DNA from 4 places in the Pseudovibrio sp. Tun.PSC04-5.I4 genome. Region 1 is predicted to be linked to each of the others. Evidence: riboswitches for the same ligand, from Rfam matches in the RefSeq annotation. Region 1 holds a riboswitch; each other region holds the start of a gene.
What was found. A riboswitch is a leader RNA that binds a small molecule or an ion and turns the genes downstream of it on or off. The one in region 1 is predicted to bind cobalamin.
Positions count from the first base shown of each region.

Region 2: another riboswitch for cobalamin. It lies ahead of BLS62_RS23830 (energy-coupling factor ABC transporter permease); the one in region 1 lies ahead of cobU (bifunctional adenosylcobinamide kinase/adenosylcobinamide-phosphate guanylyltransferase).
Region 3: another riboswitch for cobalamin. It lies ahead of BLS62_RS10225 (TonB-dependent receptor plug domain-containing protein); the one in region 1 lies ahead of cobU (bifunctional adenosylcobinamide kinase/adenosylcobinamide-phosphate guanylyltransferase).
Region 4: another riboswitch for cobalamin. It lies ahead of BLS62_RS00340 (ABC transporter ATP-binding protein); the one in region 1 lies ahead of cobU (bifunctional adenosylcobinamide kinase/adenosylcobinamide-phosphate guanylyltransferase).

Region 1 covers NZ_FNLB01000006.1:1,921,955-1,925,135, reverse strand. The annotation lists tRNA gene BLS62_RS13970 (tRNA-Asn) at 399-473, opposite strand; tRNA gene BLS62_RS13965 (tRNA-Asn) at 511-585, opposite strand; tRNA gene BLS62_RS13960 (tRNA-Asn) at 626-700, opposite strand; cobalamin riboswitch at 970-1,168, shown strand; gene cobU (bifunctional adenosylcobinamide kinase/adenosylcobinamide-phosphate guanylyltransferase) at 1,304-1,864, shown strand; gene cobW (cobalamin biosynthesis protein CobW) at 1,861-2,934, shown strand; gene cobN (cobaltochelatase subunit CobN) at 2,940-3,181, shown strand, end outside.
Region 2 covers NZ_FNLB01000006.1:3,993,015-3,996,195, reverse strand. The annotation lists gene ettA (energy-dependent translational throttle protein EttA) at 1-371, opposite strand, end outside; gene BLS62_RS23830 (energy-coupling factor ABC transporter permease) at 618-1,283, opposite strand; cobalamin riboswitch at 1,332-1,545, opposite strand; gene BLS62_RS23825 (HAD family hydrolase) at 1,922-2,530, opposite strand; gene BLS62_RS23820 (putative bifunctional diguanylate cyclase/phosphodiesterase) at 3,176-3,181, shown strand, end outside.
Region 3 covers NZ_FNLB01000006.1:1,124,963-1,128,143, reverse strand. The annotation lists gene BLS62_RS10225 (TonB-dependent receptor plug domain-containing protein) at 1-1,629, opposite strand, end outside; cobalamin riboswitch at 1,802-2,016, opposite strand; gene BLS62_RS10220 (DMT family transporter) at 2,150-3,043, opposite strand.
Region 4 covers NZ_FNLB01000001.1:68,568-71,748, reverse strand. The annotation lists gene BLS62_RS00345 (ABC transporter substrate-binding protein) at 1-274, opposite strand, end outside; gene BLS62_RS00340 (ABC transporter ATP-binding protein) at 280-1,068, opposite strand; cobalamin riboswitch at 1,271-1,489, opposite strand; gene BLS62_RS00335 (ABC transporter ATP-binding protein) at 1,607-2,353, opposite strand; gene BLS62_RS00330 (ABC transporter ATP-binding protein) at 2,350-3,135, opposite strand; gene BLS62_RS00325 (ABC transporter permease) at 3,129-3,181, opposite strand, start outside.

The DNA.
Region 1 (3,181 bases):
AATGGCTATGACCTCAACGGGTTTGAGTTGATAAGCAAGAGGGGGTAAGCGCATAACGTGTAGGGCTTACCCGCATTTGCTGGGAAGATAAGCTGGCTATGAATTTTTGAAATAATCTTAAGGGTCCCCTAGAATTTGGGGTGTCGTCCTAGCGCTATTATCCCGGATAAGCCGTGCAATGCGAACATTCTTTTTGCAGCGACGTGGAATGCATCTCTTCGTGTGCGGAAAATTGTCTTGCCTAAGAGAGCGCCGTGTCTGCGGCCATCAGCTGTTGAGGGGCCGTGAATTCGCTGCGTGTGAGCATTGTTTTTGTTTGTTTTGAAGGATAGACGCAGCTGTGGTCCATTTGTGAAAAAGCGCTGGACATAATGTACTGGGAGATTTTGAGAGAAGAGTGGCTCCCCGGGCCGGACTCGAACCAGCGACCAAGCGGTTAACAGCCGCTTGCTCTACCACTGAGCTACCGGGGAACAAATACTCTTGCCAGTATGGCTGCAATCAAAGAAGTGGCTCCCCGAGCCGGACTCGAACCAGCGACCAAGCGGTTAACAGCCGCTTGCTCTACCACTGAGCTACCGGGGATCACAATGATCTTGCCGTATCGACAACAAACGAAAAAGAATGGCTCCCCGGGCCGGACTCGAACCAGCGACCAAGCGGTTAACAGCCGCTTGCTCTACCACTGAGCTACCGGGGAATAATCACCCTTGCGAGTTATCCTCGCCGTTTGTGTGAAGAGGCTTTTACAGAGGCATATCGGGTTTGCCAAGCCTGTTTTTTGGGGAAACTAGAGTTTGTTGACAGTTTACTGCGTTTTTTATTGAGATATCCAAGAGGGTTAGCTGGAAAACCCAGAAAACCACGGTATTTCAGGGTCTGGGAAACAGGTGGTGTTGGAATTATCACAAAGGCAATTGACAGAAAGGGGCATGGCACCGCAAACTTAGCGGCAACACTTCAGTATCTTTACCTGGGTGCCCTTGCGGTGCTTTATGGGAAGGATGAAACGGGAATGCGGTTCCATAAATTTGGAGTATGCCGCAGCTGCCCCCGCAACTGTAAGCGGTGAGACCATGACCTTAAGCCACTGGCATCGATGCTGGGAAGGTGGTTGTGTTTGATTGAACCGTGAGCCAGGAGACCGGCTGGAGATTGATTTTGACATAACACGGCTGTCGGGTGGACGGCGAAGGGTGCTGATGACGAACCTATACCTGCCCTTAAACGGGGCAGACGATATGCTTATTCCCAATCCTTGCAAAGCTTATGCTTTCGCTTGTGTGATGGCGGCCTAGTTTTTATGGTGCATCACGGCGGCAGAGAGATGATCTGCCATGCCCTTGTTACGGGCGGAGCTCGGAGCGGGAAGAGCGCATATGCGGAAAAGCTGATTGTGCAAAGCGGACGCAAGCCCACCTACATTGCTACGGGTCAAGCCTTTGACCGGGAAATGGAGCAGCGGATTGCGGCGCACAAAGATCAACGCGGACCCTTGTGGGAGACCCATGAGGAGCCGCTGGAGCTTGTGCACGCACTTGAACAGGCCGCACAGAGTGAACGTGCGATCCTGGTGGATTGCCTGACGCTGTGGCTCTCCAACCTCATGCATGCGCAGCGAGACTGGGCTGTGGAGCTTAATGCGCTGGAGCGTGTTTTGGCGGAGCTGCCTTGTCCTGTTGTTTTTGTTGGCAATGAAGTTGGTATGGGCATTGTGCCTGAAAATGCGCTGGCCCGTGCGTTTCGTGATGAGGCTGGCCGCCTCAATCAGCGCATGGCCGAGCTTTGCCATTATGTTGTGTTTGTTGCTGCTGGTCAGCCGTTACAGTTGAAGCCTGCCTTATCCCCGGAGATTAAACTATGAGTTTTGAATTTACAGCTGCGCCGAAGAAAATCCCTGCTGTCATCATCACGGGTTTCCTTGGAGCTGGTAAAACCACTCTGGTCCGCAACCTGTTGATGAAGGCGAAAGACAAGCGCATTGCGCTGATCGTCAACGAATTTGGTGAAATGGGCTTTGATGGCTCACTGGTGAATGGCTGTGCGGACCCTGAGTGTGCTGCTGATGAAGTGGTGGAGCTGGCAAATGGCTGCATTTGCTGCACCGTGGCCGATGATTTTTTGCCAACTATGGAAATGCTGCTTGAACGCAAGCCAGCACCAGACGTGATTGTGATTGAAACATCCGGCCTTGCGTTGCCTCAGCCCTTGGTGCGTGCTTTCAACTGGCCCTCCGTTAAGCCACGCGTCACCGTAGACAGCGTTGTCACCGTTGTGGATGCGCCTGCGGTTGCTGTTGGCAAGGTGGCCTCCGATGAAGAGGCTGTTGCTGCACAGCGCGCTGCTGATGAGGCGCTGGACCATGAAAGCCCGATTGAAGAGCTGTTTACAGATCAGCTGACCTGCGCTGACCTTGTTGTGCTTTCCAAGGCTGATCTTCTGGATGAGGCTGGACTGGCTGCTGTGAGAGCCTCCATAGGCGCGCGCTTGCGGGACGGAGTTGAGATTGTTGCAGCCTCCCACGGTGAGTTGGCGCTTGATGTGCTGCTGGGCCGGGATTGCGGCGCAGAAGACGATATGGCCTTGCGCAGTGCCCACCATGAAACACAACATGCTCACGACCACGACCATCATCATGAACATTCACATGATGATTTTGAGAGCATCGTTTTGCCAGTGCGCAGTTTTGCCTCTCTAGAGGAGGCCAAACTGCAAGTTGAGGCGGCTATGAAAATCTCCGGTATCCTGCGCATCAAAGGCAGTGTTGTTGTTGAGGGTAAGAGTGCGCCTGTTTTGGTGCAGGCGGTTGGCCCGCGTGTTGAAGCTTGGTTTGCGACTGGCAGTGAAAGCCACAGCAAGCTGGTTGTTATCGGCCTTGCCGGGTTTGACCAAGGCGCTGCACAAGCGGTGCTTGGTGTGACTGAGACGGTTTAGAACATATGCATGTACTTGTCGGACAATCGCGCCGATTGGATGAAGGCGAGGAAGCCGTCAATCTGGGGCAAACGCCTGCGGATGTGGTGTTCCTTTCTGCCGCTGATACAGAACTGGCTGGTCTTGCGTCTGCTCATGCACTGCATGAGGACTACACGCTTCGTCTCGCCAGTTTTCTGGCGCTGTCGCATCCATACTCGGTTGATCTTTACGTTGAGCAGACCGTGCAGGCTTCCAAGCTGGTTGT
Region 2 (3,181 bases), 2.1 Mb from region 1:
TCCTGCAGCTGAGCGCCTTCATCGGCAGTCTCATCAGAGTAGTTCATCATCAGCTCATTGTAGCGATCAAGAATAGCCTGTTTGTGCGCAACGCCTTCCATGACGTTTTCAAGAACGGTTTTGTCCTCGTTCAGCTGCGGCTCCTGCGACAGGTAGCCAATTTTGGCACCCTCTGCGGCCCAAGCTTCACCGCTGTACTCTGTATCCAGACCAGCCATGATCTTCAAAAGAGTAGACTTACCTGCACCGTTAGGTCCCAGAATACCGATTTTCGCATCTGGGTAGAACGACAGGTGGATATTATCGAGGACTTTTTTTGTACCGTAGGCCTTGGAGACCCCGTGCATATGATAGATGAACTGGCGCGCCATGAGGTGCCTGCATCTCCTGATCTGAGTAAACTAAGAAATCTCTGAGGAGCACTCATAATAGAAGCTGCGCCAAGGGGCAATCCATAACACTTCAGCAGCGCTAAAAACCGCCATTTTTTGTTGGTGACTTGGGATATTCATCCCGACATTAGCCGAAGCGTCTGCCTAAGCAAAAAAGGCGACTGCTCTGCGCAGCCACCTCTTTAAAGTCTTAGTGATCAAAAACAGCTCTTAAGCTGAACAGATTCACGCAAATTTCAGCTGCGGAACCACAGTCAGCTTTTGAACAATCGCATTGTCTTCAACTGCCTTAAGTCCCTTCACAACGCCAAACGTTACAAATGGTTCCAGTGCAACAATGGCAAGGTAAGACAGTGCAAACTGACCCCATGCCGTAAAGGGTGTTGCCACTTCGCCAATCATCAGCCAGAAGCCGACCATGCCGGTGACACCCGTGTAGTAAATGGCATCCAGTTTGAGGATCTGAGCAAAGGTAACGCGCTGAGCAAGCTTTTCAGCAAACAGCTTGCGACCAGACAGGTAATGAACGGAAACCAACGGCAACATCAAAGACAAACTGTTGATGCCGAGGTGGTAAAGGTCCTGCGGATCAAACACCATCGCTTGAAACAAAAGCCCGACAGCAAATCCAAGTAAGACTGGTGTAAAGCCAAGTGTCAGATACATCGCCATAGCACCAACAAAGTGCAATTCAGATGGCCCTACGCTCATATGAAAGCTCTGCATAAACAGAGAGAAGAACCCTGCAGCCAGCAGAGTTTTAACTGGCATCAACGGCTTTTGGAAAAACTCGGAAAGTTGCTGTTTGCACCCCCAGAGAAAGAGGCTAACAACGCCCACATTGGCAGCAGCAACCTTAGCTGCGGAAACGTAACCCGGTTCAATATGCATATTATATGCTCCTCGCCGCACCCACCGTGCGATAGTGCCCATAAGGGCAGAGTTTATGTCATGTCGGGCAGGTTTCCTGGCTTGTGGCTTATTGCGTATTTCGCCTTCCCAGAGGGTTCCTCCAGTGGCTTTTATGAAAAACACACCACGTAACAGTTGCGGGGGCAGCTGCGGTTCGGGCCCATTATTTGGTCATCCCTACCGCATTCCCTTTTCGTCCATGGAGCTTTGCTCCTGCGGAACCCAACGCCGCGAATATCAAGGAAAAATACGCAGACTACAACCTTCAATTCCAAGAGCTACACACTTGCGGTAACCGAGGCGCAATTTAGATCTGAAGCAAAAATTGAAGATAGCGCAAGACCAAACAAAATTTTGGGCAAAAAAAGAGGCGTGCACCCGTTGGTACACGCCTTAAGATAGTTGACACTCCCCCATCCGAGTGTCAGCCGAAGCTGAACACAGAGATATCAGAGCGCCCCATTACTTCATTGATATTCATCAAATTTAATAAATTTACCTATCTGAACTGCTGAAATAAATTAGAAGCACACAATAGAGTTATTTTTAAATCGATTAAACTAGAAAGAAGGAAAGACGTAACTAAATAAATCATACGAATGTCTGAGTTTTTGCGATTAATTCTTAGTTAAACCTACAGGATCAACCGGCTGCCATGCATAAGTCCTTTGCCAATGCGTTTTTGGGGAAAGAACGAAGTCCCAGGTATTCATCAAATCACTCTTTAAATCGTAGGTTGAAAGCACTGGCTGGTTTAAGGCTTTAGCGGGCACGCTCATTTGAACTGTCAACGTGCTCAGGCCTTTGTCGGCAAGGTTGAATAGCGCACTATCGTTCTTAGCTCTCCCCACGAATATACGAGGCACCCTGCCAATACGTTCCCAGATAACGTGTTTTAGGGCTGTGGTGGCTTTCTTCATCTCCAGCTCAGAAAGGGCAATGACGCGATCACGTGGAACATCAAAACCCAGCTTTGCCATCGCGCGATCCACCTCGTGATCGCCACTACTGATAATCCATATCTGGAATTTCTGTGCTCTCAAGTAGCCAATCAGCTCCTTCAAAGGCAAATACGCGTATTCACGATATCTAGGACCAACAGAAAGAGGGCCTTCCGCAATGAGGTGAGACCGCACCTGTTTTGAGTAGGCTGCAAGGTCTTCAAAGGTCCCTTCGGTCCCTGGGAAATTAACCGCAAAATCAGCGCCCCCAGTCTCATCCCCCAAAGCACACCATCTCCAACGAAGATAGCAACACGGTCCTCCAACATTACATAGTCCGGGCTACTCTGCCGGCTCATTCGTTGCACTGCCTCAATAATGCCATGCCGGGTAGGACTTGTTTGCCAGCTCGGCAAAATATTGTCACGCTCACCACCAGTTGGTTGCAGAACTGTAAGGGCGGAATAGAAGAACAAGCTGGACCACTGCATAACCTGAGATCACCTTAGTGCCGTTTCTCGCGTATATGAAGAGACACAATGCAACTCAAAAACGCATAAAAAATTAATCGATTAGCTTTGTGAAATAAGGATAGAAACACCGTTGATACCCGTGGTAAATTATCTATCTAAATTTAGATAAATACGGTTAGATACTTACTAAAAATCAATATATAAATAAACACATACATTTCAAACAAGATGATTCATAAAATATTCAAATTATTATTTAGATAACTTCAAATAACGCTACAAAATATCCTAAATATACATCAAAAAATAATAACTTACTCCTTTTTCTAAATTCATTAAGAGATGCGAAACAATTGCGGTCAATTATTCCCAAGTGTATTGGAGTGGCCAAGTGCCCATTCAATTCACCGAGTTTCATTTCTTGCCCCTATTCATTTCAGGTAGCTTTATCAGTCTCATGTCA
Region 3 (3,181 bases), 800 kb from region 1:
TGTCGGGTCATAACTCACTGCAACGTTAAGGTCATGTAGTGGAACCCTGTCCCGGCGCTTGCCACCGTCTTCGGTTGCCCATGTGTAGGTGTATGCACTGGAAAGGCGTAGGTTTTCGACGGGGGCATAGCTGGCACCAAGCTCTATCCCTTGACTGCGAGATGTTCCGGTAATCTGCCTATATTCACCTTTGTAGGGATCACTCACAGTTCCAAAATCATGGTAGACAATCAGGTTATTTGTCAGAATGTCAAAGTAGGTTGCTGAAGTTTTGATTTTATCACCAAACCAACCTAGCTCAATTCCAAGATCAAAACTCAGACTAGTTTCCGGCTCAAGGCTTTCATTGCCATATTCTGGGTTGTAAAGCTCGTAAAGAGAGGGGGCTCTGAATCCATTTCCAAAGCTGGAGTGAAGGCGTGTATTTTCTAAAATTTGATAGGATGCGGTTAGTCGGCCTGACCAATAGTTCCCGAATTCACTGTGGTTATCCACTCGTGCTGACGCCGCCAAGTTGAGCCCATCAACTGGCTCTATAAGAGCCTGAACAAAGCCACCTGCTAACCTTGCTTCATCCTGACCTCTTGCCGTTTCGCGCATCCAGTCGGCACCCAAATTGAAGGTCACTCGATCACTGACTTCCAAGTCATTTTGGAGAGCAAATTTTAACCTAGCCCCCTCAAAAACACTGTTTGCTTTGCCCGCTTTGGCATAGTCTTGTTCTCGTTTTATATCCGTAGTCTCTACCGAGACATCACTCGTTACTTGATCTGACAGCCAGAGAATGTTTGCTCCCAGTTTCCCTGAGATTTGTCGATAGAGCATTTCATCGTGACGATCTGGATCGTTATAGCCATCAATTTCTGAAATCCCCTTAGCACCGCGTACAGAAAAGTAGATATTCAGATTGTCGGTCGCATCAAATGAGCCACGCGCTGACAGAGTTGTGTTCTCATATCCATCCATATCAGCTGGGCCTCCCTTTGGAGTTTGAGCACTGAACCCTTCTGTTCGAAAATGTTCTGCGCTGATGGCTATATCAGAGCGATCCGTTGCGGCTTGTAATCCGTAGAATGCTTTAAAGGTTTTATAAGCGCCAGCTTCCACCTGAGCGTTCTGTTTTACAGTTCCGGCAGGTGCACGCTTTGTCATGATATTTATGACACCTGCAACCGCTTGGCCGCCATACAGCGCGCTTTGAGAGCCCTTCAGCACCTCAATCCGTTCAACATCGGCGAGAAGAAGATGTTCCAACCTAGTTGAAACCTGCGGCCCGGATGGGTCGGAGATATCGATGCCGTCTACCAGAACTTTAATGTAGCGCGACGACATACCACGAAGGGTGATTGTGCTTTTTTTGCCTGCACCGCCATTTTGAGTAAAAGAGAGACCCGGCAGTTTTGCGAGATACTCCTGCACGAAGACGGAGCCATCTTCTTCCAGCTCTTCTTCTGTCACCACGATAGTGGTGGAGCCTGTTTTTCCTGCTTCTGTCTCATACCGATTTGCGGTGACGATCACGTCATCGAGCAGAACCTCCTCTGCTTTGCCGGTTGCAATTGTGCTGAGGAGCGCAATGAATGCGGCGCTGGATTTCAGCGCAGCTGAGTATTGAGTTTGTAAACGCACAGTCGTGTCCACCATTCACAGCATCTGTTGGATGCCATGCTGTTGCTTGCATTGTGCATATCCGGACACAGCAATCCCGACCCACTGAAAAACAGGAGGAACGGTTTTGTGCCCAGACGCACTGTGAATGTCACTTGAACGGAGTACCGCCCCACAGCACGCCCCGCGCTTTGGGTGAGTGACTGTATTTGGCAGGTCTCCTGGCTTGCGCGTCATCACTCATATCCGGCCTTCCCAACTCAGCTTTAAACACTGTTGTCAGTGGCAATAATGGATATCAGCTCTACGCTCACAGTTGCGGGGGCAGCCACGGCTTTCGCTATGCGGATCGTGTTCCCTTTTCATTTTTGCCAACATGACAAAAATACCAAATACAATTCTATTGATCAGATTAGAATGGGGGCCGTCAAGCATCTGGAACTGCACGCTCGCCAAATCAGACTATTAACGGGCTAAATTCACAGATATTGTATTTCAATACGGTAAAACTCTAGCTCTGGTAGCAACAGTGACACGCCGCCTAGCTCATGAAGAGCAATCCGCAGCCAACAATAACCAATGCCGCCCCAACCCACGCACCAACAGCTGGACACTCTTTTGTTTGAGACCAGAGCACGGGCAGCATCATTGCTGGTGTGGTTGCTGAGAGTGTGGACACAATGCCAACTTCACCTCCGCTCAGAGCGTAGAGGATCAAGGTCATCCCAATACCCATGCCCAGCACGCCTGAGAGTGAAGCCAAGGCTACAATTTCTTTGTTTATTGGATTGGCAAGTTTGAATGGTCTTCCCGGCAGGTAGAACAGCGCCAGCAAACCAAATGCAGCAATGGTACAGCGCATTAAGGACACAGCGACGGGATCAGCACCGCTTGCCATTACGGGGCGGATGATGATGGATCCAACGGATTGAGAAAGCGCAGCCAATGTGCCGAACAGAACACCAACGACAATGGGGCCTTTTATGCTCTCCCATTTGTGCAACTGGTCTTTTCGTTTACCGAATGCAATGGCCATCAAAACGCCAACTATCACGATAGAAATTCCGATAATTGCCTGGAAGGGTAGTTCCTCTGATAAAAATACCCAGCCGAGCAATGCGGACATGGGGGCGTTCATGGAGAACAAAATGGCGGTTCGACGTGGGCCCATTCTGTTGAGTGTGAGGAACAACAGAGTATCCCCCATAAAGATGCCAATGAAGCCAGACATAAAGATAAGAAATGAGTGACTGGAATCAACAGTGCTCCAACTTCCGGTCGCCAAAACATAGGTGCCGAGAAACAGCACCACAAACCACATGCGCACACAGTTAAAGCCAATGGCTCCAAGATGCGCTGCTGGCTTAGCAGAAATAAGGCTTCCCACAGCCCAAGCGGCAGCAGCGCCAAGCGCAGCAACTTCAAATAAGTACATGGGGGACCTAACCGGAAAAAGCTACGACGAATGCGTAGTCAGAATTGAAAACCTTATCAGCTCTACTGGCCTTGGTTTTTGGGCGCAAGCGTAGTGATTGGTTATTTGAAATAGCCAACAACTATTCCCGCAAGAAAG
Region 4 (3,181 bases), on a different contig from region 1:
TGGTTGGGTAACGTTCAGAAAGCTCAGGCAACTCAGTCACATTCTCCCGCATTTCTTCATCCAGCGTTTTCCAGCCTGAAATGCCAGTGTAACCGACCATACGGTCTCTCAGACCCAGTACCAGCATCATCTCGGTGAGGTTTACATCATTGGAAACAGCACGCTGCGGAGGAGCTTCAAACGTTACTTCCCGGCTACAGCTCTTTACGGTTGTTTCTGCCATTGCTACTGAAGGCGCCAGCAAGAGAGAAAGAGCAAGTACAAAGCGTTTCATCGTGATTATCCTTGGGAATTCAATTTGTAAGTAAAATGAGGAAGCCCTGACTTGGAGAGCTGCTCAAAACTGGCATCAACTTGAAACGCCTGAGAAACGACGGTTTCTGTAAGCACCTGTGTTGGAGGACCGAAACAGAGTGCATGCCCTTTTTTTAAAACCAGAATGTCATCACACACCAGTGCTGCTATGTTGAGATCATGCAGGCTGGTAACAATGGTGAGGTTCAGCGATCTGATCAGCTCTATAATCTCCAACTGATGACGGATATCGAGGTGATTGGTGGGTTCATCCAACACCAGCACCTGCGGTTCCTGTGTTAACGCACGGGCGACCATTACCCGCTGGCGCTCTCCACCAGAGAGCGTACCAAAGCGTCTACCTGCTAAATCCTGTAGGTCCAGCCTGTTCAGAGCGTTGGAAATGATCTGCGCATCCTTGGCACCGTTGTTGACCAGTCCGACACGGTAAGGATTGCGGCCTAAACTGACGATCTCCCGCACATTGAGTGAGAAATCCGTTGGCTGCTCCTGTAGCACTGCAGCAACGCGTTGCGCTGCCACACGAGGTGACAGGGACCAGATATCTTCATCACCTATGAACACACGGCCCGAGACAGGACGGTTGAAGCGGTACAACATGCGCAGCAGTGTAGATTTGCCTGCGCCATTGGCCCCAACAACGCCCAGCACACGTCCAGCCCCCACCTCAAAACTGAGAGGATGCAGAAGGAGAGGGGCCCCTTTGCGCGGCGCCCAGCTGGCGTTTTCTACCCGCAAATCGGCAGCGACCATCATGTGTAATCTCTACAAATATGCAGATTATAAGCGTGGATTTTAATCCACCGCCTGAATAACGATGGGACTGTTTGATATGGAAGGACGTATTGGTTCACGTTTTGCTCCGCGTATATGCGGGGGCACAAGGGAACCAGTCTTATAAACGGCAAAAGCCACTGCAAACATCTTGGTCTCCTTCCGGGATACCCCGCCCGGGTTGGGTTGACATTAAGATGGCAGGTCTCCTGACTTGCGGGTCGAAGCGTCACCAGCCTTCCCAAGTGCACGCACTCAGTGGCTTTGTTGGTTATGCTCACCGCTTACAGTTGCGGGGGCAGTCACGGAATCAGCGCCTGTTGGCTACACCTCACCGTGTTCCCTTTTCATCCTGAATTATTGCCTTTGGCATTCAGGAACCATCGGCGCGGATAATGTAGAGTGCGCAAAATGATTGCAAGTGATATTTAGTTGAGAAGGAAAGTTCCACCGTCCTATCAATGCATAGATAGGATCAAAAGTGAGTACACAAATCATCACGTCTGACGTCCGCAAGCTACGAAGACCGTGAGGTAGACCGTGAAATTTCAACGAACTTTTTTGAAAGAGCATGCTGAGGTGTATCAAAAAAATCTTTTGCTGGTTGATGCTCAACGACTTCGCCGTTGTCCATAACGACGATCTCATCTGCCAGTTGTGCCAGAGTCTGTAAGTCGTGGGAAATGATCAATATGCCTAGGTTAAGCTTTTTACGAATATCACGGATGAGCGAGACAACCTTTTCCTGCGTTACTAAATCAAGAGCTGATAATGGCTCATCTAGAATCAGATATTTCGGCTTTACGGCCAAGGCACGAGCGAGTGCTATACGTTGACATTGACCTCCTGACAGCTGATGAGGTCGCTTTTTCTCACAATGCTGTTCTAATCCCACCATCTGAAGCAGGTTTTGAGCCGCTTCCAACCGTTCTGCGCGTGGCAGTTTGTGGATGGCCTTCAAGGGTTCGCAGATAATATCCAGAGCATTAAGAAAGGGGCTTAAAGCTGCAAAAGGATCCTGCCACATATAATGGATCAGATGCCCGGTTTTGCTCAGCTGTGGTTGAAAATTCTGCCCATTCATAAACAGACTGTTCTTGGGTACAGGGATTATACCCGTCATGGCTTTGGCCAGAGTAGATTTACCACACCCGGAACGGCCGATCAGACCGGTTACTTTGGAGGGATGAAGTACCAAATTCACGTTGGACAGGATTTGAGCGGCGCCAAATGCAATGGACAGGTTCTTAACACGAATGGTCATAGTTGAAGCCTCTCCATAGCCTGCGTAATTTCTGTGGTGACCTCATGGCACCCATGAACGAACGGTTGGTTCAAATCGCATGTATCGACAATATGTCCCCCATCCATCACCAGAACAGACGAACATGTTTGCCGAACAATCCGAAGGTCATGGCTTACGAAAAGGAGAGCAGAACCCGTTTCTTGCAGAACCACATCCAATGCTTCCAGCGTTTCATATTCCGTGATTACATCAAGCCCTGTGGTTGGTTCATCGGCAATCAATACGGTCGGCTTCATGATAAGAGCCATAGCCATCATAACCCGTTGCTTCATACCTCCACTCAAAGCGCTGGGGTATTGGTTCAGGCAACGTTTTGGGAGGCTCAAAGCATCAAGAGACTGGGAAATGACCTGATGAGCTTCTTGTCTTGATAGGAATGCTTTTTTAGTAATTTCCAACAATTGTGTCTCTATCATCAAACTTGGATGTAAAGCACTGCCGGGGCTCTGGAAAATGCAGAAAATCCCAGTTCCTCGGGTCTTCAACCTCTCGCGAGGAGATAAATCCAAAAGGCTCTGATCACAGAACTGAATTGAGCCAGAGGATACTTTTAGTGGTGCCCGCAAGGCCCCTGTTATGGCATGGCAGGTAACAGACTTTCCGCAGCCAGATTTCCCGATCAACCCCAGCCTCTGGCCAACATGTAGATCGAAGCTAATGTTCTCAATCAGATTGGTCATTTGACTGGCATTGGTTGAAACCGTCAAATTTTGAACTTGAAGAAGTTTATCGATCACCATTGGTAGGGCTTCCTTTTGTCCAGCTGAAAGCGAATTCCTTCTCCAA